3 regions of the Streptomyces fractus genome follow, and region 1 is predicted to be linked to each of the others. Evidence: riboswitches for the same ligand, from Rfam matches in the RefSeq annotation. Region 1 holds a riboswitch; each other region holds the start of a gene.
What was found. A riboswitch is a leader RNA that binds a small molecule or an ion and turns the genes downstream of it on or off. The one in region 1 is predicted to bind cyclic di-AMP.
Positions count from the first base shown of each region.

Region 2: another riboswitch for cyclic di-AMP. It lies ahead of ACP4E5_RS22260 (M23 family metallopeptidase); the one in region 1 lies ahead of ACP4E5_RS10135 (M23 family metallopeptidase).
Region 3: another riboswitch for cyclic di-AMP. It lies ahead of ACP4E5_RS26585 (transglycosylase family protein); the one in region 1 lies ahead of ACP4E5_RS10135 (M23 family metallopeptidase).

Region 1 is NZ_JBMYHI010000002.1:1,786,679-1,793,663, forward strand. Features, by position in the region: gene ACP4E5_RS10120 (APC family permease) at 1-721, opposite strand, end outside; gene ACP4E5_RS10125 (TetR/AcrR family transcriptional regulator) at 935-1,573, shown strand; gene ACP4E5_RS10130 (SGNH/GDSL hydrolase family protein) at 1,616-2,398, opposite strand; gene ACP4E5_RS10135 (M23 family metallopeptidase) at 2,617-3,417, opposite strand; cyclic di-AMP (ydaO/yuaA leader) riboswitch at 3,421-3,587, opposite strand; gene ACP4E5_RS10140 (tyrosine-protein phosphatase) at 3,975-4,772, shown strand; gene ACP4E5_RS10145 (ABC transporter permease) at 4,889-6,985, opposite strand, start outside.
Region 2 is NZ_JBMYHI010000002.1:4,483,602-4,490,586, reverse strand. Features, by position in the region: gene ACP4E5_RS22280 (DUF5994 family protein) at 1-314, shown strand, start outside; gene ACP4E5_RS22275 (alginate lyase family protein) at 588-1,811, shown strand; tRNA gene ACP4E5_RS22270 (tRNA-Met) at 1,874-1,947, shown strand; gene ACP4E5_RS22265 (PP2C family protein-serine/threonine phosphatase) at 2,116-3,234, shown strand; cyclic di-AMP (ydaO/yuaA leader) riboswitch at 3,478-3,625, shown strand; gene ACP4E5_RS22260 (M23 family metallopeptidase) at 3,637-4,689, shown strand; gene ACP4E5_RS22255 (aldo/keto reductase) at 4,816-5,772, shown strand; gene ACP4E5_RS22250 (PrsW family intramembrane metalloprotease) at 5,766-6,985, opposite strand, start outside.
Region 3 is NZ_JBMYHI010000002.1:5,416,471-5,423,455, forward strand. Features, by position in the region: gene ACP4E5_RS26560 (glycoside hydrolase domain-containing protein) at 1-628, shown strand, start outside; gene ACP4E5_RS26565 (SurA N-terminal domain-containing protein) at 759-1,430, shown strand; partial or broken gene ACP4E5_RS26570 (nucleoside triphosphate pyrophosphohydrolase) at 1,489-2,512, shown strand; gene ACP4E5_RS26575 (cytochrome P450 family protein) at 2,532-3,815, shown strand; gene ACP4E5_RS26580 (transglycosylase family protein) at 3,959-4,987, shown strand; cyclic di-AMP (ydaO/yuaA leader) riboswitch at 5,168-5,325, shown strand; gene ACP4E5_RS26585 (transglycosylase family protein) at 5,330-6,052, shown strand; gene eno (phosphopyruvate hydratase) at 6,343-6,985, shown strand, end outside.

The DNA.
Region 1 (6,985 bases):
TCTTCATCTCCTCGGCGGCGGAGCTGGGCAGTTCGAAGCCCACGTAGTTGAAGATGAGCACCGGGACGAGCGCCACGAATCCGGCATACGTAGGAGTGAACTCGCCCGCGGGCAGGGCGTGCACGCCGTGTTCGGCGGCGTACACGACGACGGACACGAGGAAGAAGCCGAGCAGCACCACGCGCGCGACGGCGCCCGCGATGGGCACCCACTTGCCGATGCGCACGGACTGCACCACGGCGAGCGCGCCGCCCCAGATGAACACGAACCCGGCGACGTACTTCCACACGCCGGGCAGCGGCGTGAAGAACTCCTCCCAGGTGGTCAGCGCGATGATGCACAGGCTGCCGCCCACCCAGACCGGGTTGGAGATCCAGTACAGGAGCTGGTTGACGCCCGCGACGAGCCGGCCGAAGGCCAGGCGCGTCCACACGTACGGGCCGCCCTGCACGGGGAAGGCGGAGCCGAGTTCGGCGACGAGCAGCCCGTAGGGGAGGAAGAAGAGGACGGCCAGGATGACCATCCAGGTGAGGCCCTGCGGGCCCTGTGCGGCGACGGAGCCGATGGTGTCCAGGCCGACGAGCGTGCAGATGAGAAAGAACAGCACGTCCAGCCGGCGCAGGTCCTTGCGCAGCCGTGAGCGCTGCTCGCCCCAGCCTTCGGAGAGGTCGGGCTCGTCCCCGGCGGGCGGGGTCGGCGAGAGGGATGGCGCTTGGGTCACGATTGCTCCTGGCGAGAACAGCACGAAGACTTCACGAACGACATGGACGGCGTTGGGGCCTGCCCAGGCCGCGCTTACCCCCGACCGACCGACTTATTGACTGAACGGCCAGTCAGTAGTGGAACGTGACGTGACTGTGACCTGTCCGACGGCGAGGCGTCAAGAGTCCTGCGCGTGAACGAGTCGAGCCCCGGGAACAACTAGGCTTGCGGCGTGACCAGAGTCCGGTTGAGCGTGGCCGAGCGGCGCGAAGAGCTGCTGGGGGCCGCCATCGAGCAGATCGAGGCGCGCGGGGTGGCCGCCGTGCGCATCGCCGACGTGGCGTCGGCGCTCGGCGTGAGCAACGCGCTGGTGCTGTACCACTTCTCGACGAAGGAGAAGCTCGTCGCGGCCGCGTTCGCGCACGCCGCCGAGAGTGACCTGGCCCATCTGCGCAAGCTGCTCGGCCGCCGCACGACGGCCCTGAAGCGGCTGCGCGCCGCGGTGCGCTGGTACGCGCCGACGGGTCAGGCCAAGGGGTGGCGGCTGTGGATCGAGGGCTGGGCGGCGGCGCTGCGCGAGCCCGCGCTGCGGGAGGTCACGCGGGACCTCGACCGGCAGTGGAAGGCGGCGCTCGCGGAGGTGATCGCCGAGGGCGTGGCGGCGGGCGAGTTCGGCTGCCCCGAGCCGATGGCGGCGGCGCTGCGGCTCACGGCACTGCTCGACGGGCTCGCCGTGCAGATGACCGCGTACGACGACGGGCGCGCCAGGGCGGCCGCGGTGTCGCGGGCCCGCATGCAGGAGTGGGTGGATGAGGCGCTCGCCCGCGAACTGGGGCTCGAGCGCGCGGAGTTGACCGCGGCGGGGCGCTGACGGGAGGCCGTCAGCGCCACCGCTCCGCCGAGGTTCAACGCGTCAGGACGCCGCCTCCAGGTGCGCCTTCACCGCGTGCGGGTCGACGAAGCCCTTGGCCTGCACCCGGTCGCCGGAGGACTCGCCGCGAAGCCTGCGCCCGATCCACGGCACCAGGAACTCGCGCGCCCAGTGGATGTCGTCGCGCCGCACCTCGAACGTGCCGCGCGGCGGCAGCAGCGGCCACGCCTGCTCGGGGTCGGCCGGCACCTCGACGCCGAGCGCCTGGGCGGCGCGCAGCGCCACGCGCGTGTGCCCCTCGGGCGACAGGTGGAGGCGGTCGTCGTCCCAGGCCCTGCGGTCCTGGATGGACTTCAGGGACCACAGGTCGAGCATCAGGCAGCCGTGACGGTCGGCGATCGCCCGCACATGCATGTTGTACGTGGCGATCTTGCCGCGCAGGTGCTTGAGCACGGCCACGTCACGGGTGTCGAAGCCGGTGGCCACCATGACGGTGCCCGCCGCGTCGGTGAGCTTGAGGACGGCCTTCTCGAACCGTTCGGCCACGTCGTCCGGGTCGGTGCCGGGGCGGATGATGTCGTTGCCGCCGGCGACCAGGGTCACCAGGTCGGGGGCGAGCTCGACCGCCTTCGGGATCTGGTCCGCGACGATCTGGTCGAGGAGCTTGCCGCGCACGGCGAGGTTCGCGTACTTGAAGGTGTCCTCGGGCACCCGGTCGTCCAGGAGGACGGCGAGCCGGTCGGCCCAGCCCGCGAACTTTCCGTCGGGACCGGGGTCGCCGACTCCTTCGGTGAAGCTGTCGCCCACGGCCGCGTAGGACCGGATCGTGCCGTTGAGTGAGTCCCTGAGTGCTCTCGATTCGTTTGCCACGACCACACATCTTTCACCCTCGGGTGTGACCTACGCGACCGTAGCCAGGGGTTGACGGGTGGTGAGATAACCCACTCGCCACCTGGGGAATAAGCGCACGAACGCGATTCGGCGCCCGGGGAACGACCCCAGGCGCCGAAGGGAGCGAGCGGCCTCGACCGCTACGGGACGTCTCAGGCGTTCACACCGTGCTCGCTCAGGTACGCGATCGGGTCGATGTCCGAGCCGTAGTCCGCGGTCGTGCGGACCTCGAAGTGCAGGTGCGGTCCGGTGACATTGCCCGTCGCGCCGGACTTGGCGATCTCCTGGCCGGCCGTCACGGTGTCGCCCTGCGCGACGCCGATCGAGGACAGGTGGCCGTACTGGGAGTAGTGGCCGTCGGCGTGCTCGATGACGACCTCGTTGCCATATGCGCCGCCCGAGCCGGTCGAGACGACGGTGCCGTCGGCGATCGACTTCACGGAGGTGCCGGTCGGTACCGAGAAGTCGGCGCCGGTGTGGCTGCCGCTGGACCACATGGAGCCGGAGTTGCCGTAACCGGTGCCCTTGGCGCCGTCGACGGGCGCGACGTAGCCGCCGGAGGCGGTGGTCTTGGCGCTCGCCTGCGTGGCGGTGGCTGCACCCTCGGAACCGGAACCAGAACCGGAGCTGCTGTCGCTGCCGGCCGCGCCGCCGAGGTCGAGCTTGACGCCGATCTTGAGGTGGTCCGCGTTCGAGCCGACGGCGTCCTTGTTGTCCTCGTAGAGCTTCTTCCAGCCGCCGTCGACGTCGTGCGCCTTGGCGATCTTCGAGAGCGTGTCACCGGCCTTGACGGTGTACGTCGTGGCGTCGGCGGTGCCGTCGGACGTCGCGGCCTGCGCGCCGGTAGCGCCCATGAGCGGCAGCGCGAGCGCGGCTCCACCGGCGGAGGCGACGGCGGCGACACGGGCGATGCGCTGGGAGGTCGAAAGGCGGTGCTTTCCCTTTGCGGGCATGCTGAATTTCCTCTCCGTCGCCTACGAGGTGAGCTGTCGGGTTCGGGCTGGAGATGCCCGGCCGCGCCCGGGGAACGGGCACGGCTTCACCCCTAGCCGCTTGGGGAAATCCCTGCGCGGCGCACTGCGTGTGGGTCCCCCGCTCCTGCCGTGACGGGTAGTCGAAAGGAACCCGGGCGGCGGCAGGACTAGGCGTTCCGACCGGATTGATTGGTGACCGTAGGCGAACGGCAATGGCGGCGACAAACCCCGAATTCGCTTGCGGGGGCAATTCCTTGGGTTTCTGAGGCATCCCTGCGTAACCCTCCGTCGACATTCCCCGCTTTACCAACGCCATACCTTCGGGGATTACTGGGCGGCCAATCCGGGCCGCCCGCCACACAGCGTCACGAACATGAAGCCGGTCACGCACACGCCCACAAGCCCCTTCGATCCATGCACAGTTGCTACAGAACAGGGCGAATCGGACAGATGGTTGCCTGTGGAACCGATGTCGTATCGTCAGGAGCGCGCCCACCGGCGACCCAACGCCGGTGCACCGATTGGGAGGAGCCCCTGTGACGCAGCACGCACCGTCCACCGAGCCCGAGCTGACCGGAGTGCGCAACTTCCGAGACGTGGGCGGCCTGCCCACCGTGGACGGCCGGCGCGTGCGCCAGGGCGTACTGTTCCGCAGCGGTCACCTCGCCCACGCCACGGCCGAGGACGCGACCTTCCTCTCCTCCCTCGGTCTGCATACGGTCTTCGACTTCCGTAACTCCGCGGACCAGAAGCTGGAGGGCGCAGACGTCGAACTGCCCGGCGTGCGCAATCTGAACCTGCCGCTCAACGACCCGGCCGACGGCGCCGAATTCTGGACCATGGTCCGCGACGGCAACATCGACCAGCTGCGTCAGATCCTCTCCGAGGGCCGCGCGGCGAACCGGCTCGTCGAGTCCTACCGCACCATGATCAAGGAGCGCACCGCCGAGCACAGCCGCGTGCTGCACTCCCTCGCCGAGGACAGCCTGCCCGCGCTGATGCACTGCGCGGCGGGCAAGGACCGCGCGGGCCTCTCGATCGCCGTGACGCTGCTCGCGGTGGGCGTGGAGCGCGAGGCCATCGAGGCCGACTACCTCAAGTCGAACGAGAAGCACCGCCGCTACAACGTGCGCCGCACGGCCACCGCGAAGGACGCCTACTCCCCCGAGATCATGGAGCTGCTCAGCCCGCTCTTCGACGCCCGCGTCGAGTACCTCAACGCCGGCCTCGAGACCATCGACGAGGTCTGGGGCGGCACGGACCGCTACCTCGAAGAGGGCCTGAAGTTCACCGCGGCGACGCGCGAGCGACTGCGCGAGCGCCTCCTCGACTGACACCCGCTCTCTCGACTGACACCCGGCTTTCTCGACAGACACCCGCTCTCTCGGCTGACGCCCGGCATCACATGACGCCGGGCGTCACACGGTCGACCGATGCCTGACGTCATCCGTCACCCCTCCCTGTCGCGGAGTGCCGCGCGCGCAGGGAGGGTCACGGCGAGCAGCCCGAGGCACACCGCGCTCGCCGCGAACGTGCCGTACAGCAGCGGGGGTATGTACGGGGACTCTCCCGTCATGCCGCGCATCATCGGGGTCAGCGTGATCAGCGCGATGGCCGTGCCAAGCGCCACCCCCGCCGCCGATACCAGCAGGCTCTCCCAGCGGAGCATCCGCAGCACCTGGCGGCGCGTGGACCCGACGAGGCGGAGCACGGTCAGTTCGCGACGGCGGTCCAGGACCGTCATCACCAGGGTGTTGACCGCGGCGACGGCGGCGAAGCCGCCCAGGACCGCGGCCATCATGTAGTTGGACCAGGCGCCCAGTTCACTGTCCACGCTCCGCGCGACGGCGTACCCCGAAGCGTCGGTGACCTTGCCGAACGCGGTGAGCGGCGCGGCGTCTCCGCCGCGCACCAGCAGCGTGTCGTCGAAGCCCGATGTGACATGGCCTGCCAGGGAAGCACGGTCCATGGTCACCCCCGCCAGGCCGAGGCCCCGGCCGTAGACCGCGGCGACCTCCGGACGGGCCTTCGTGCCGTCGGGGAGATAGAGCGGCAGCTTGTCGCCCACCTTCACCGTCGCCGCCGTGGCGAGGGTCTTGTCGATGGCGATGCGGCCCGCGCCCACCCGGTCCAGGCGGCCGCCGCGTACATCCAGGTCCTGCACCTTGGCGAGCTCGGCTCCGGTGCCCGAGATGCCCTGGGTCGCGGTCGCCTGCAGCGACGTCTCCCCTCCCGAGGCGACCGGTACGAGCACCTGCGTGTCGAGCAGGCTCACGGCCGCGTCGACGCCGGGGGCGCGGGCGGCCCGGCCTGCGGCGCCGGCGGGGAGGCCTGCCGGATTGGTGACGACGTGGTCCGCCGTGATGCCGTCGCGCAGCTGGTCCGCGGCCACCTTGCTCTCGCTCGTGTGCATGAAGACCAACGTCGAGGCGAAGGCCATCGCCAGCACGATCGGGGTGATCGCGGACGCCAACCGGCGGGAATTCGTCCGGGAGTTGGCGGCCGCCAGCGAGGCCGAGGCGCCTCCTCCACGCAGCAGCAGGCCGAACAGCGCCGCGCACAACCGGGCAACCAGCGGGCCGAGCAGGGCGACGGCGAGCATGAGAAGCATGACCACACCGAGCGAGGCGTTCGCCGCGTCGGCGCCGGCCGTGGAGGCGGCGACACCGGCGAGCGCCGAGCCGCCACCGAGGGCCGCGAGGCCGAGCACGGTACGGATGACGCCCGGCCGCAGCCGCTCCACCGATGCCTCGGCGAGCGCCTGCCCCGGCTTGATCCGCGCGGGCCTGCGCCCGGCGATCCAGCCCGCACCGAGCGCGGTGAGCAGCCCGGTCCCGACGGCGGCGACCAGCGGGATCCACGAGACGTGCAGCTCGACCGCCTGCGGAACGGCCCCGCGGTCCTTCAGCTGCCCGAACCACCAGTGCGCGAGCCCGATGCCCGGCAGGCACCCGAGCACCCCGGCGAGCGGCGCGACGAGCAGCGCCTCGGAGGCGACCGCCCGGCGGATCTGCCGCGGGGTGGCGCCGACGGCACGCAGCAGCGCGAACTCGCGGGTGCGCTGCCCGACGGAGAGGGCGACCGTGCCCGCCGTGGTGAACACGGCCACCAGCGTGGCGATCCCGCCGAAGGAGCCGCCCAGCGCGGTGAGGGTCTCCTTGGCGTACGCCAGGCCGTGGTCCTCGACCTCGCCGCGGCCGTCGCCGGTCAGCACCTGCGCGCCGGAGCCCGCGAGCGCCTTCTCGACGGCTGCGGCCAGGGCGCCGGTGTCGGCGCCGTCCTTGGCCAGAACGGCGATGGCGTCGGCCTTGCCGGGGTGACCGGACAGCGCGGGGGCCTCGGCGTCGGCGAACCAGGCCGTGGCCCCGCCGCTGTCCCCGCCGCCGGCCGCCGAACCTGCCGCAGCGGCGTCACCGGCCCCGACCTCGGCAAGGCCCGACACCCGGAACTCCGTGCGCCCCGCGGCGGTTTCGAGCGCGACGGTGTCCCCGACGCCGGCCTTCGCGGTGCGGGCCGCGGCGGCGCCGAGCACCACCTCGCCCGTGCG
Region 2 (6,985 bases), 2.7 Mb from region 1:
GCGCCACGCGCGGCCGTGTGACCCGGATCGCGTCCCACCGCGGAAGCTGGCCGACGGAGTCGCGCACCCTTCCCGTCAGGGGCCACACGGTGACGGCGTCCTGGTACTCGTCCGGCCTCGACCCGTACACGATCCGGCTCTTCTCCTACGGTCGCGGCCGCTGGGACCTGTTCGTCGTCCCGCCGGGCAGCGAGGCCGAGGCCGCCGCCCGGCTGATGACGGCGGCGTCCGATCCCGCCCTGCGTCTCACCGGGGCCGCGCTGATGGCGGCCGAGGGAGGCCGCGCCGCACCACGGACGAGTGACGGTTCGTGACCGGCCGCGCAAGGGCTGCCGGCTGACGCGGCACCGGGCCCCCGCCACCCCCGGCTACTTCATGACGTCGGCCCTGGCCGGGGAACTCGACACCGCGAGCATCCCCGCGCTCTGTCCTACAGCGTCCTGCGTGACCTGCTGCCCTTCCACGACCTCCGCGCGCAGGAGCGACCAGGCACTCCCTCCCGACCGGCGCAACAGATCCTGCGGAGGCCGCGCGCAGGCGTCAGGCTGCTGGACGAGTGAGTCCAGTGATCCGACCGGAGGTGTTGCATGGCAGCGGGCGCACGGACGCGATGCGTTCTTGTGGGGAGCCTCGTCCCCTTCCTTGTGGTGGCCGCGACGGCGTGCGGCGGGTCCACGCGGACCGACTCCGGCGTGGGAGCGCACCCCGAACACCGGCCCTCCGGCGGCCCGTTCGCACACCCGGGCGTCCTGGTCGGCAAGGGCCAACTGGCCGCCGTCCGCGACCACGTGGCCCGTAAACGGGAGCCGTGGATCTCCGCGTACAAGGAGATGAGCGACAGCAAGTACGCCGACCTCGACTACAAGGCCAAGCCGTACGCGACCGTGGAGTGCCCCTTCGACGCCGAGGCCGGACAGGGCTGCGTCGAGGAGCGCGAGGACGCCATCGCCGCCTATACCCAGGCCCTGCTGTGGAACATCACCCGCGACAAGGCGCACGCCGCCAAGGCCGTCGAGATCATGAACGCCTGGTCGGACAAGATCACCGAGCACACCGCGGACAACGCGGGACTCCAGGCCGCCTGGGCCGGCACGTCCTGGGCGAAGGCCGCCGAGCTGATGCAGTACACGTACAAGGACTGGCCGGACGGGCAGGAGCTGAAGTTCCAGCGGATGCTGCGCGAGGTCTATCTGCCCGAAGTGCGGAGTGGTTCCGCCGACTTCAACGGCAACTGGGACCTGGTGATGGCCGACGCGGCGATGAGCATGGCCGTCCACCTCAACGACCAGAAGGCCTTCGACCAGGCCGTCGGGCACTTCCGCGCCCGCGTCCCCGCGTACTTCTACCTGTCGTCCGACGGGCCGCTGCCGGTGAAACCGAAGGGCAGCGACATCGACACCCCGAAGAAGCTGCGGACGTACTGGTTCGGGCAGAAGACCTTCAAGGACGGGCTCGCGCAGGAGACCTGCCGCAACTTCAAGCACGCCAGCTACTCCCTCGCCGCCACCTCCCACATGGCGGAGACCGCCTGGCACCAGGGCGTCGACCTGTACGGGGAGGTGAAGGACCGGCTCGCCGCGGCGCTCGAACTGCACTCCAAGTACCAGCTGGGCGCCAAGGCCCCGTCTTGGCTGTGCGGCGGGAAGGTGCAGCGGGACATGGGCCCCGACACGGAGGTCGGCCTCCAGCACCTTCAGGGGCGGCTGAAGATGGACCTCCCGCAGACGGAGAAGCTCACCCACAAGCAGCGGCCGGAGGGGACGGACGACCTGTTCGTCGCGTGGGAGACGCTCACACACGCCGCCGCGTGAGCCGTCACGCGAAGCGATTCGCGTTCACTCCCCCTGATGGCGTAGAGTTGTGAACACAACGGCGCGGGGTGGAGCAGCTCGGTAGCTCGCTGGGCTCATAACCCAGAGGTCGCAGGTTCAAATCCTGTCCCCGCTACTGAAGACCGAGGCCGGAATCTCATCGAGATTCCGGCCTCGGTTTTTTTGCGTGTTGCGCCCGTCACGTTCTCCACCCGTACGGCCCACCCCTGCTCGCCCCCGCGCCCCCGTGCGGGAACTCTTGGTGAGACGCCGGAAGCTGGCAGGGAACGGCAGGAGACGAGTGGTGGGGCAGCGAAGAGGAGGCACCGGCGGGAGAGGGGGGCGGCACGGCTCCGAGGCCGCCTGCACCCGCCTCTTCCTGCGGCTGCTGCCTCTGCTGCTGGTCCTCGGCGGCGCGGCCTACGAGTACGCCACCCCCAGCGGCTTCCCCGGCGCCCCCTTGTTCAGCGCGGCGCCGCTGGTGGCCGCCCCGTTCTTCTCGCTCGGCGCGACGATCCTGGTCGGCGCGGTGTCGATCGGTGCGATCGTCGCCGTGCACCTGCGCTTCACGGAGCACCTTGACTCCGTGTTCGTCACCGAGATAGTCACCGTGGCCACGGTCTGCCTCCTGGCCTGTCTGCTCAACAGGATCGTGTGCCGAAGTCACGAACAGCTGGCCTCCGCCCGTGAGATCGCGCAGGCCGCGCAGCTGGCGGTGCTGCCCGAGCCGGCCCGGCGGCTCGGCGGCTTCGTGATCGCGGCGCGCTACGAGGCGGCGCAGGCCGACGCGTTCATCGGCGGCGATCTCTACGCGGTCCAGGACACCCCGCACGGCATCCGGATCATCGTCGGTGACGTGCGCGGCAAGGGGATGGGCGCGGTCGCCGCGGTCGCCGTCGTCATCGGCGCGTTCCGGGAGGCCGCCGAGCAGGAGGGCTCCCTGGAGGCGGTCGCCCAGCGCCTGGAGCGGGCCCTGGCCCGCGAGGGCACCCGGCGCAGCGGCATCGACGACTTCGAGGGCTTCACCACCGCGGTGCTCGCCGAGATCCCGCACGGCGTCGAGCTCGTCCGCGTCCTCAACCGCGGCCACCCCAGCCCGCTGCTGCTGCTCGGCGACGGCACCGTACGCGCACTCGAACCGTGCCAGGCGGCGCTGCCGCTCGGGATGAGCGAACTCGGCAGCTGGCCCGACCGTGCCGTCGAGGCGGCGTTCCCGTCCGCGGCCACGCTGCTGCTCTACACCGACGGGCTCTCCGAGGCGCGCGATCCGAGCGGCCGCTTCTACGATCCGGCGGCCCGGCTCTCCGGGCGCCTCTTCCCCGGGCCCGAGGAACTCCTCGCGTCCCTCGCCGCGGAGGTGCGCGCGCACACCGGCGACGGGACGAAGGACGACATGGCGCTGCTCGCCGTGCGACGCGGCTGAGTTCCTTGATCATTGTTACCAGAGGTAGCCGAACGGCGTCGCTCCGCATAACAATTGACGCACCATCAGTTGCTGGGATGTTTGCGAGCCGCGATCAACTCGCCCGGTTCCGCCCCTTCATGACCCGATAAGTCCTGGCCAGAGTCGTGAACGATCAGTGGGAAGCGCTTGGAATTACTGTCTGCTGTCTATTAACGTTCGATAACGCAGCGCGGTCGTCCCAGCCGTCACAAGAGACGGCTCCGTGCGCACACGCTTAATCCCGCAAGGGAACCGGGGAACCATCAACTTGGGGTGAATCGGACGCTCTTCCTGTCTCGGGAGGCGCCCGTAGGAGACCTTCCTGCTCCGAACCCGTCAGCTAACCCGGTAGGCGAGAAGGAAGGAAAGGAGAGCGCCCCCGTGGCGTCGAACCGGCCTGCCCCCGACTTCTTCTACGGCCCCGATGACGACTTCGGCGTCGAGCAGGAGTCCTGGGAGGAGTGGAATCCCACCGAGGAGTCCGTCGCTCCCCTTCGCGGCAAGCATCGCGTGGCCCGCCGCCGCGGTGGTTTCGCTCGTAGCTCCACTGTTCTCGGCGTCGGCGTGGTCGCCGCCGTCGGTGCGGGCGGCATCGCCACCGCACAGGGCGGCAAGCCGCCGGTCCACATCTCCATGCCCGACCTGTCCGCGGTCAAGGACTCGCTGCCCGAGGCCAAGTCGCTGCCGGGCGTGGGCTCGCTCATATCCCACGGTTCGGACTCCGGTTCCGACTCCGACGCCACGGCCTCCCCGCTGAGCGGCGCCGGTGTCACCCAGGCCGATGCCGCCGACGGGCAGACCGGCGCCGGCGAGGCGCTGCGGGCCCGCATCATGCAGCAGGCCGAGACGCAGCAGGACGCGGCCGACGCCTCGGCGAAGCAGGCGGCGGAGGAGGCGGCCGCGAAGCAGGCGGCAGCCGAGGCCGCCGCCAAGCGGGACGAGGCCGATGCCAAGGCCGCCGCCGAGAAGAAGAAGGCCGAGGCGGAGGCCCGCCGCAAGGCCGAGGCCGAGCGCCTCGCCAAGCTGGCCGCCAGCTTCAAGCTCCCGGTCGCCTCGTACACGATCACCGGCACCTTCGGTCAGCCCGGCTCCATGTGGTCCTCCGGGTACCACACGGGCCTCGACTTCGCCGCCCCCACGGGCACGCCGATCCGCGCCATCCACTCCGGCACGGTCACGGAGGCCGGCTGGGCGGGCGCGTACGGCTACCGCACGGTGCTCACCCTCGACGACGGCACGGAGCTGTGGTTCTGCCACCAGTCCTCGCTCAACGTCAGCGCGGGCCAGAAGGTCTCCACCGGCGACGTCATCGGCCGCGTGGGCGCCACGGGCAATGTGACCGGGCCGCACCTCCACCTGGAGGTCCACCCAGACGGGCAGTCCACCGGCGTCGACCCGGCGCCATGGCTGCGCGGCAAGGGCCTCACCCCCTGAGTCGCCGAACCCCGGCGGTCCTGGCGCTCACCCCCCGACGCCAGGGCCGCCGGTTTTGCACACCCTTTGGGTATCCGGCGGGGTGATCGTGGAACACCGTATTCCGTACGGGTGTTGAGTAACGGCATGACTTCCTCCACTCGATCTCTGCGCAAGCTCGGCAGCTCCGACCTCGAGGTCTTCCCGCTGTCCCTGGGGGGCAACGTGTTCGGCTGGACCGCCGACGAAGCCACGTCCTTCGAGGTGCTCGACGCGTACGTCGCCGCGGGCGGCAACTTCATCGACACCGCCGACGTGTACTCGGCGTGGGTGGACGGCAACCAGGGCGGTGAGTCGGAGACCGTCATCGGCAAGTGGCTGGCCTCGCGCGGCCGCCGCGACGACGTCGTCATCGCCACCAAGGGCAGCCAGCACCCCGAGTTCCAGGGCCTGTCCGCGGCCAACATCAAGGCCGCGGCCGACGCCTCCCTGAAGCGCCTGGGCACCGACCACATCGACCTGTACTACACGCACTACGACAAGCCCGAGGTGCCGGTCGAGGAGATCATCGGCGCCCTCGACGAACTGGTGAAGGCGGGCAAGGTACGCCACATCGCCGCTTCCAACATCTCCGCGCGGCGCCTCCAGGACTCCCTGGACTTCTCCGACCGCGAGGGCCTCGCCCGCTACGTCGCGCTCCAGCCGCACTACAACCTCGTCGAGCGCGACGCGTACGAGGGTGAGCTGCAGGACGTCGCCGCCCGCGCGGGCATCGGGGCCGTGCCGTACTACGCGCTCGCCTCCGGCTTCCTGACCGGCAAGTACCGGCCGGGGCAGCGCGTCGACAGCGCCCGCGCCGCGAAGGCCGGCGCGTACCTGGAGACGGAGCGCGGGCAGCGGGTCCTGACCGCCCTCGACGAGATCGCGCAGGCGCACGACGCCGAGATCGCCACGGTCGCCCTCGCCTGGCTCGCCGCGCAGCCCACGGTTACGGCGCCGATCGCGTCCGCGCGGACCGTCGAACAGCTCCCGGCGCTGCTCGCGGTGGCGGACGTGGAGCTGACGCGGGCGGAGCTCGACCGGCTCACGGCGGCGTCTCAGTAGCGGTACGGGTTGTCGTAGGTGTACGCGGGGCCCTGCGGAAGCGGGCTCGCGTACACCGGGGGCAGCCACATCGGCGCCGCGATCTGGGAGCCGTACGCGAGCGCCGGGCGCGCGTAGTGGCGCCGCGCCCACAGCGCCTCAAGGAGTTCCCGCTCCCGTACGACGAAGTCCGCGCCGGCCTTACCCCTGCGGCCGCGGTGGCGCAGCAGCGCGAGGGACGTCGCGCAGTCCTCGTACTCGGCGACCGCCGTCGCGGCCGCTCGACCGCCGTAGTGCGTCGCGAAGTCGCGGGCCAGGCGCCGTGCCTTGAGCGAGGCGAGCGCGAACGGCTCGGGCGGGGCGAGCCAGCCCGCGGCGACGTAGGCGGGCAGCTCCTGGCGGACGGTGCGCAGCTCGCGCTGGCGTACGTACACCGTGAGCCAGGTGAGGATGCCGAACACCGGCACCATGAACGCGGCGTACACCGCGAAGAAGCCGTACTCGCCGAACGATGACGAGCCGTTCCAGAACGCGTGCATGCCCATCGCGGCGAGCAGCCCGGCGAGCGGGAGCAGCATCCGGCACAGCCGCCCGCGGCCCGGCGCCATGGCGGCGGCGATGCCGAAGCCGATGCCGGTCAGCACGGTGAACAGCGGGTGCGCGAACGGGGACATCACGACGCGCACGAAGAAGGTGGCGGCGGTGACCGAGGTCAGGCCGGGACCGGTGCCGGACATCTGGTCGGTGCCGAAGGCGTTGCCGAGATAGAGGATGTTCTCGGTGAACGCGAAGCCGGTGGCGGTGACCCCGGCGATGACGACGCCGTCGACGATTCCGGTGAAGTCCCGTCTGCGGAACAGGAAGACGAGCAGCACGGCCGCCGCCTTCGCGGACTCCTCGACGATCGGGGCTATGACGGTGGCGCCGAGCGTGTCGGCGCTGGACGGGTCGGCGGTCGCGGTCTCTATCCAGCGGGTCGCGAAGCTGTTGGCGACGATCGCTATCAGCGCCGCCGCGCACGCCCCCCAGGCGAAGGAGAAGATCAGATTCCGCCAGGGTCCTGGCTGTACGCGGTCCAGCCAGCGGAACGCGGATATGAGGAGGGGGACGGGCAGCACGGCCAGCCCGAGCCCGACCAGGAAACCCTCCGTGCCGGTCTGCTCGCGGACGAGGGCGAGGATCACGGCCCCGGAGAGCGCGAGCAGCGTCGCCAGCGCGGTGGCCCGCACACCCT
Region 3 (6,985 bases), 3.6 Mb from region 1:
CTTCTACGGGGCCGCCGCCGTCTACACCGGAGGCAAGAACCGCGGCTGCTCCCAGCCCAACCTCACCGCCTCCTGGGTCAAGACCGTCACCGCACAGGGCTGGAAGCTGATTCCGCTCTACGTGGGCGCGCAACCGTCCTGCGCGAGCGGCTCCAACCCGGAAAAGATGACCTCCACGAACGCCGCGTCGCTCGGCGCGACCGACGGCGCCGACGCCGTCACCAAGGCCTCCGCTCTCGGCATGAAGGCGGGCAGCGCGCTCTACCTCGACATGGAGGCGTACGACCTCACGAACTCCTCCTGCAACACGGCGGTGCTCACCTACATCCGCAACTGGCAGAAGGCCGTCCACGGCAAGTACTACCGCACCGGCATGTACGGCTTCTCCAGCTCCAGCGCGAAAGCCGTCGCCACCACCACCGACCGCAGCGATCTGCCGGGCAACCTCTGGTACGCCAAGTGGGACAAGGTGAACACGACCACCACCGACTGGCCGTTCGCCTCCACCCTGTGGACCGGCCACCACCGCGCCCACCAGTACATGGTCAACAGCAAGGAGTCGCGCGGCGGTTACCCGATCACGGTGGACCGGGACGCCTGGGACGCCCCCGTCGCCGTGGTGGGCTGAGCCGGGGCGAGTACCTCAACTCGCTGCGAATCGTTGTCGAATAGGTGGCCCAGCAAGCGGCCACTGCCTAACATCGATCAACGCCGGACTTTGTGCTCCGACGCACAAACTCATCGCAGGGAGGCCCACCTTGCACCGCCGCAACAGCCGCCGCACCGCGCTCGTCCTGTCCGCCGCCGCCATCGCCGCCGTCCCCGCCCTGACCGCCTGCGGCAGCGAAGCGCACCCCGGTGCCGCAGCCGTCGTCGGCGGACAGCGGATCACCGTCTCGCAACTGGAGAGCCGGGTGAACGAGGTGCGGGACGCGCAACAGACCGCGACCAAGGACACCACGCAGTACGAGCAGGCCATCGCCAAGACCGGTGGCCTGACCCGCAACACGCTGCACACGATGGTCCTCGACCGCGTCCTGCACCGCGCCGCCACCGACGCGGACATCTCCGTCACCCGCAAGGAGATGCAGAGCATGCGGTCCGGCCTGGAACAACAGGCGGGCGGCAGCAAGGCGTTGGAGGTCGCCTGGCTCCAGCAGTACAACATCCCGCCGAAGCGGCTCACCGAGAGCCTGCGCACCGAGATCGAGGCGCAGAAGCTGTCGACCGCGCTCGGCGCGGACATGCAGACCCCCCAGGGCAAGGCCGTCTTCTGGAAGGCGCTCTCCAGCGCCTCCAAGGAACTGAACGTCGACCTCAACCCCCGCTACGGGACATGGGACGTCACCAAGAACAGCCGGGTCGACGCGAAGACCCCGTGGCTGAAGCAGATCACCAAGGAAGCCCCGGCCGAACAGCAGACGACGTAGGCCCCGTCCCTGACCCGGGGGAGGCGAGGTTGTCAGTGGCCTGCGTTACGTTCGAGGGGTGAACGAACCCGAGGCGCACGACCACCACGCCCCCGCCGACGCCCGCGACGCCGCAGGCCGCGTCGTCCTGCTCACCACCAGCCACCGAGTGGCCCCCGGGCTCCTCTCTTGGCAGGCGTGGCAGACGCTGCGCACGGCCGACGAGGTGCTGTGCGCCGACGCCGCACACCCGCAGCTGCCGTACGTGAAGGACGCGGGCGTCCAGGTCACGATCGCCGCGCCCACCGCCCGCGAGCTCGTCGACCGCTGCGCCGACGGCGGGCGCACGCTCGTCGTCCTCGCCACCGCCGAGGGCGACCGGCAGCTCACGGACGGCCTGGCGCGCCTCGCCGGCTCGGGCCGCGAACAGAATGCCGAACCTCGAACTGCTCCCCGGCTCCTACGACCTGCCCGGCGCCCGCCTCCTCGACCTCGTCCAGGTCATGGACCGCATCCGCCGCGAATGCCCCTGGTCGAAGCGGCGCACCCACGAGGACCTCGCCAAGTACGCGATCGAGGAGGCGTACGAGCTGGTCGAGGCCATCGAGACGGACGACCGCGACGAACTGCGCGAGGAGCTCGGCGACGTACTCCTCCAGGTCGTCTTCCACGCGCGCATCGCCGAGGAGGCCGACGGCCGGGAAGGGGCCGAGCCGTTCGCGGTGGACGACGTCGCGGGCGGCATCGTCGACAAGCTCATCCACCGCCACCCGCACGTCTTCGGCGACGAGACGGCCGACACCCCCGAAGAGGTCCGGGAGATCTGGCTCCGCAAGAAGGACGAGTCCAAGCGCCGCGACTCGGTCACGGACGGCGTCCCGGTCGGCCAGCCGGGCCTCGCCCTCGCCGCGAAGCTCGGCTCCCGGGTGCGCACGGCGGGCCTGGACGTACCGGCCCCCACCGGAGACGGCGTCGGCTACGAACTGCTTGCCCTCGCCCTGCGCGCCGAGGCGGAGGGCGTCGACCCGGAGGCCGCGCTCAGAGCCGCCGCCCGCGCCTACCGGGACGCCGTGCGTTCGGCCGAGGGACTCACCGCCCCATAGAGCCGGTTACGGTCGGGTGGTGACCGAGAGCCCCACCCCCTCCAGCGCCCCCGAACTCTTCACCTTCGAGTTCGCCGGCGACCCGTACCCCGCCTACGCCTGGCTGCGCGAGCACGCCCCCGTGCACCGCACCACGCTGCCGAGCGGCGTCGAGGCCTGGCTGGTCACCCGCTACGCGGACGCCCGCCAGGCGCTCGCCGACCAGCGGCTCAGCAAGAACGCGGAGCACCACGACGGGCCGAGCCACGCCAAGGGCAAGACGGGCATCCCCGGCGAACGCAAGGCCGAGCTGACGACCCACCTCCTCAACATCGACCCGCCGGACCACACCCGCCTGCGCCGCCTCGTCTCCAAGGCGTTCACCCCGCGTCGCGTCGCCGAATTCGCGCCACGCGTCCAGCAGTTGACGGACGACCTCATCGACGCCTTCGCGGCCAAGGGCGAAGCGGACCTGATCCACGACTTCGCCTTCCCCCTCCCCATCTACGCCATCTGCGACCTCCTCGGCGTCCCCCGCGAGGACCAGGACGACTTCCGCGAGTGGGCGGGCATGATGATCCGCCACGGCGGAGGCCCCCGCGGCGGCGTGGGACGGGCGGTGAAGCGGATCCGCGCCTACCTGGTGGAGCTGATCCACCGCAAGCGCGGCGACCTCACGGACGACCTGATCTCCGACCTGATCCGCGCCTCCGACCACGGCGAACACCTCACGGAGAACGAGGTGGCGGCCATGTGCTTTGTGCTACTTTTTGCCGGTTTTGAAACTACGGTCAACTTGATCGGCAACGGCACGTACGCCCTGCTCGCGCACCCCGAACAGCGGGAGCGGCTACAGAAGTCGATCGCGGCGGGGGAGACGGGGCTGCTGGAGACCGGGATCGAGGAACTGCTGCGCTTCGACGGGCCGGTGGAGATGGCCACATGGCGATTCGCCAGGGAGCCGTTGGCCATCGGCGGTCAGGAGATCGGTGCGGGCGACCCGGTGCTCGTCGTGCTCGCCGCCGCCGACCGCGACCCGGCGCGCTTCGCCGAGCCCGACACCCTCGACCTCTCGCGCCGCGACAACCAGCACCTCGGCTACGGGCACGGCATCCACTACTGCCTCGGCGCCCCGCTCGCCCGCCTGGAGGGCCAGTCCGCCCTGGCCACGCTCCTGACCCGCCTCCCGGACCTGCGACTTGCGGCGGAACCTGCCGATTTGCGGTGGCGTGGCGGGCTCATCATGCGTGGACTGCGCACGCTCCCGGTGGAGTTCACCCCGCGTCAGAACCCCGCCGGAACTGACGGTCCGTCAATAATGTGACTTTCACGTGATCTACGCTGCATCGACTTGTGACAGGCGTTCGAGTGCCGCTACGTTCACGGATCATCGCGACACATGCACAACCCGCACCACTTGCACCAACCGTCGCGCGTAGCAGCATCAGTCTCGCGAAAGGCAAACGCATGCTCTCCGGGAACGGTCGTCACCGTCGCCCCCGTCAGGCCCCTGCTCTCGTCGTCGCAGCCGGAGTCGCCGGCAGCGCCATCGCGATCCCGCTGTTCGCCGCGAGCGGCGCGAGTGCCGCGACCACGCAGGCGTGGGACAAGCTCGCCGAGTGCGAGAGCGGTGGGCAGTGGAGCCTGGACGCCGGTAACGGCTACTACGGCGGACTCCAGTTCACGCAGGAGAGATGGGAGCAGTACGGGGGGCTCCAGTACGCCCCGCGTGCCGACCAGGCCAGCCGCTCGCAGCAGATAGCCGTCGCCGAGAAGGTCCTCGACGACAAGGGTGTGAGTGCCTGGCCGATGTGCTCGCTCACGGCGGACCTCACCAAGGACGACGACTCGGCGGACGTCGATCCGGGCGTGTCCGCGTCACCCCAGCCGTCCGGGTCGACCGAGTCGGATGGGTCGTCCGAGTCGGCCGAGTCGCCCGAGCCGTCCAACTCGCCCAGCACCGATGCCGACGACAAGTCGGACGACGGTGCCGACAAGGGCACCGACGAGGCGGATTCGGGAGACAAGGGTCACGATGGATCCGCGGCCGCCGACGCGTCGGACGGCCCCTCGGCGGACGAGTCGGGCGATACCTCCGGTAACAAGGGTGAGGACGACCCGAGCCCCTCAAGTGACAAGTCCCACGCGCCTTCTGACGAAGCCGCCTCACCGTCCGCCTCACCGTCCGCCTCCCCCTCCGGCGAGGCCCCGGACACCGACACGTCGGGCCGCCACCGCGGGGGCCGCGCCGACGACGACCGTTCCGACTCCCGTACGGGAGAGGGACGTCACGCTTCGCGCGACGACAAGCGCGACGCGGAAGACACGTACAAGGTCCACGCCGGCGACAACCTCTGGGACATCGCGAAGACCCAGGACGTGCACGGCGGATGGGACGCGCTCTACGAGCGGAACAAGGAGACGGTCGGTACCGACCCAGACCTCATCCTTCCTGGTCAGAGCCTGGATCTTGGGGACGGAACGGACAAAAGGTAGCGGGGATTCGGGCCGGTTGAAGGGGCTTTGTCCGATGTAGAGCGAGTGAGACATGGGTCTCAAAGCCCCTGATCGACTTTGAAATCGGACGGATCGACCGCTTACGTTCGTGACCGCTCGCTTCAGCGGGCCCCGATGGACGTCACGCCGAATCCTGCCAACGTCCGTACGGGAACAGTCGACGCGTAAGCGCCGTAGGCAGGAGCGGGGGACCCAGGTAAGCGCCCTTCCGGGAGACCGGACGGGCTTGGGGTTAAGCAGCGCACAAGGATGCGTCTGCCGGGCACTCACTGGCCCGAACCCGACAGCTCACCTCGCAGGCGTCGGTGAGGAGACATCTCCATGCTGTTTTCCGGCAAGAACAAGCACCGCCGCCCGTCCAAGGCCATCCGCGTCGCCACGCTCGGCGGTGTCGCCGCTGCCGCCGTCGCCGTGCCGCTGATGGGCGCCACCTCCGCCTCCGCCGCGACCACGTCCGAGTGGGACCAGGTCGCGCAGTGCGAGTCCGGTGGCAACTGGTCCACGAACACCGGCAACGGTTTCTACGGCGGCCTCCAGTTCTCGTCCTCCACGTGGTCCGCCTACGGCGGCTCGCAGTACGCGTCCACCGCGGACCAGGCCTCCAAGGCCCAGCAGATAGCCGTCGGCGAGAAGGTCCTCGCCGCCCAGGGCAAGGGCGCCTGGCCGAACTGCGGCTCGGGCCTTTCCTCCGCCCCGAACGACAGCGGCTCCACCGCCGACTCGTCCTCGCAGCAGCAGGACAAGAGCACGCAGCAGGACACCCAGCAGCGTGCCAACCGCTCCGAGCAGCGCCAGCAGCCGCAGCAGGAGGCCCCGAAGCAGCAGGCCCCCAAGCAGCAGGCTCCGAAGAAGGACACCGTCACCACCCCGACCGGCAACAAGGTCGCCAAGGGTGACGGCGAGTACAAGGTGAAGTCCGGCGACACCCTCAGCAAGATCGCCGAGGCGCACGGCACCACCTGGCAGCAGGTGTTCGAGAAGAACAAGGACATCGTCAAGGACGCGAACCTGATCTACCCGGGTCAGCAGCTGCACCTCAGCTAAGCCGTCCGGTCCACCAGGACCGCCAGGTACGGGCTCGGCATCGGCGGACGCCGAGCCCCGCCGCACCCCGTCCCCACGGGCCGCTCACTTTTCGGCGACCTCCCTCCCGGCACGGCCGGGACGGAGGTCGCTGTTTTTGTTCCGTTAAGGAACATTTCGCTCAGGGCGTTGTCCACGAGACGGGCGTTCGGATGGCCGATGCCCGCGAGCCGGTTACGCTCAGGGGTGCGGGACCACGTATCCAAGCAGCTGCCCGCATAGCCTGCGTCACATCCCAGAAGGAGATGCTCGTGCCGTCCATCGACGTCGTCGTAGCCCGGGAAATCCTGGACTCCCGAGGCAACCCCACGGTCGAGGTCGAGGTCGGCCTCGACGACGGGAGCACCGGCCGTGCCGCCGTCCCGTCGGGTGCCTCCACCGGTGCCTTCGAGGCCATCGAACTCCGTGACGGTGACCCCAACCGTTACCTCGGCAAGGGTGTCGAGAAGGCCGTCCTCGCCGTCATCGAGCAGATCGGCCCGGAGCTCGTCGGCTACGACGCCACCGAGCAGCGCCTGATCGACCAGGCGATGTTCGACCTGGACGCCACCGACAACAAGGGCTCGCTCGGCGCCAACGCCATCCTCGGCGTCTCGCTCGCCGTCGCGCACGCCGCTTCCGAGGCGTCCGACCTGCCGCTCTTCCGCTACCTCGGCGGCCCGAACGCGCACCTTCTCCCGGTGCCGATGATGAACATCCTGAACGGCGGGTCCCACGCGGACTCCAACGTCGACATCCAGGAGTTCATGATCGCCCCGATCGGCGCGGAGTCCTTCTCCGAGGCCCTGCGCTGGGGCGCCGAGGTCTACCACACGCTGAAGAAGGTCCTGAAGAGCAAGGGCCTGGCCACCGGCCTGGGCGACGAGGGCGGCTTCGCCCCGAACCTGGGCTCGA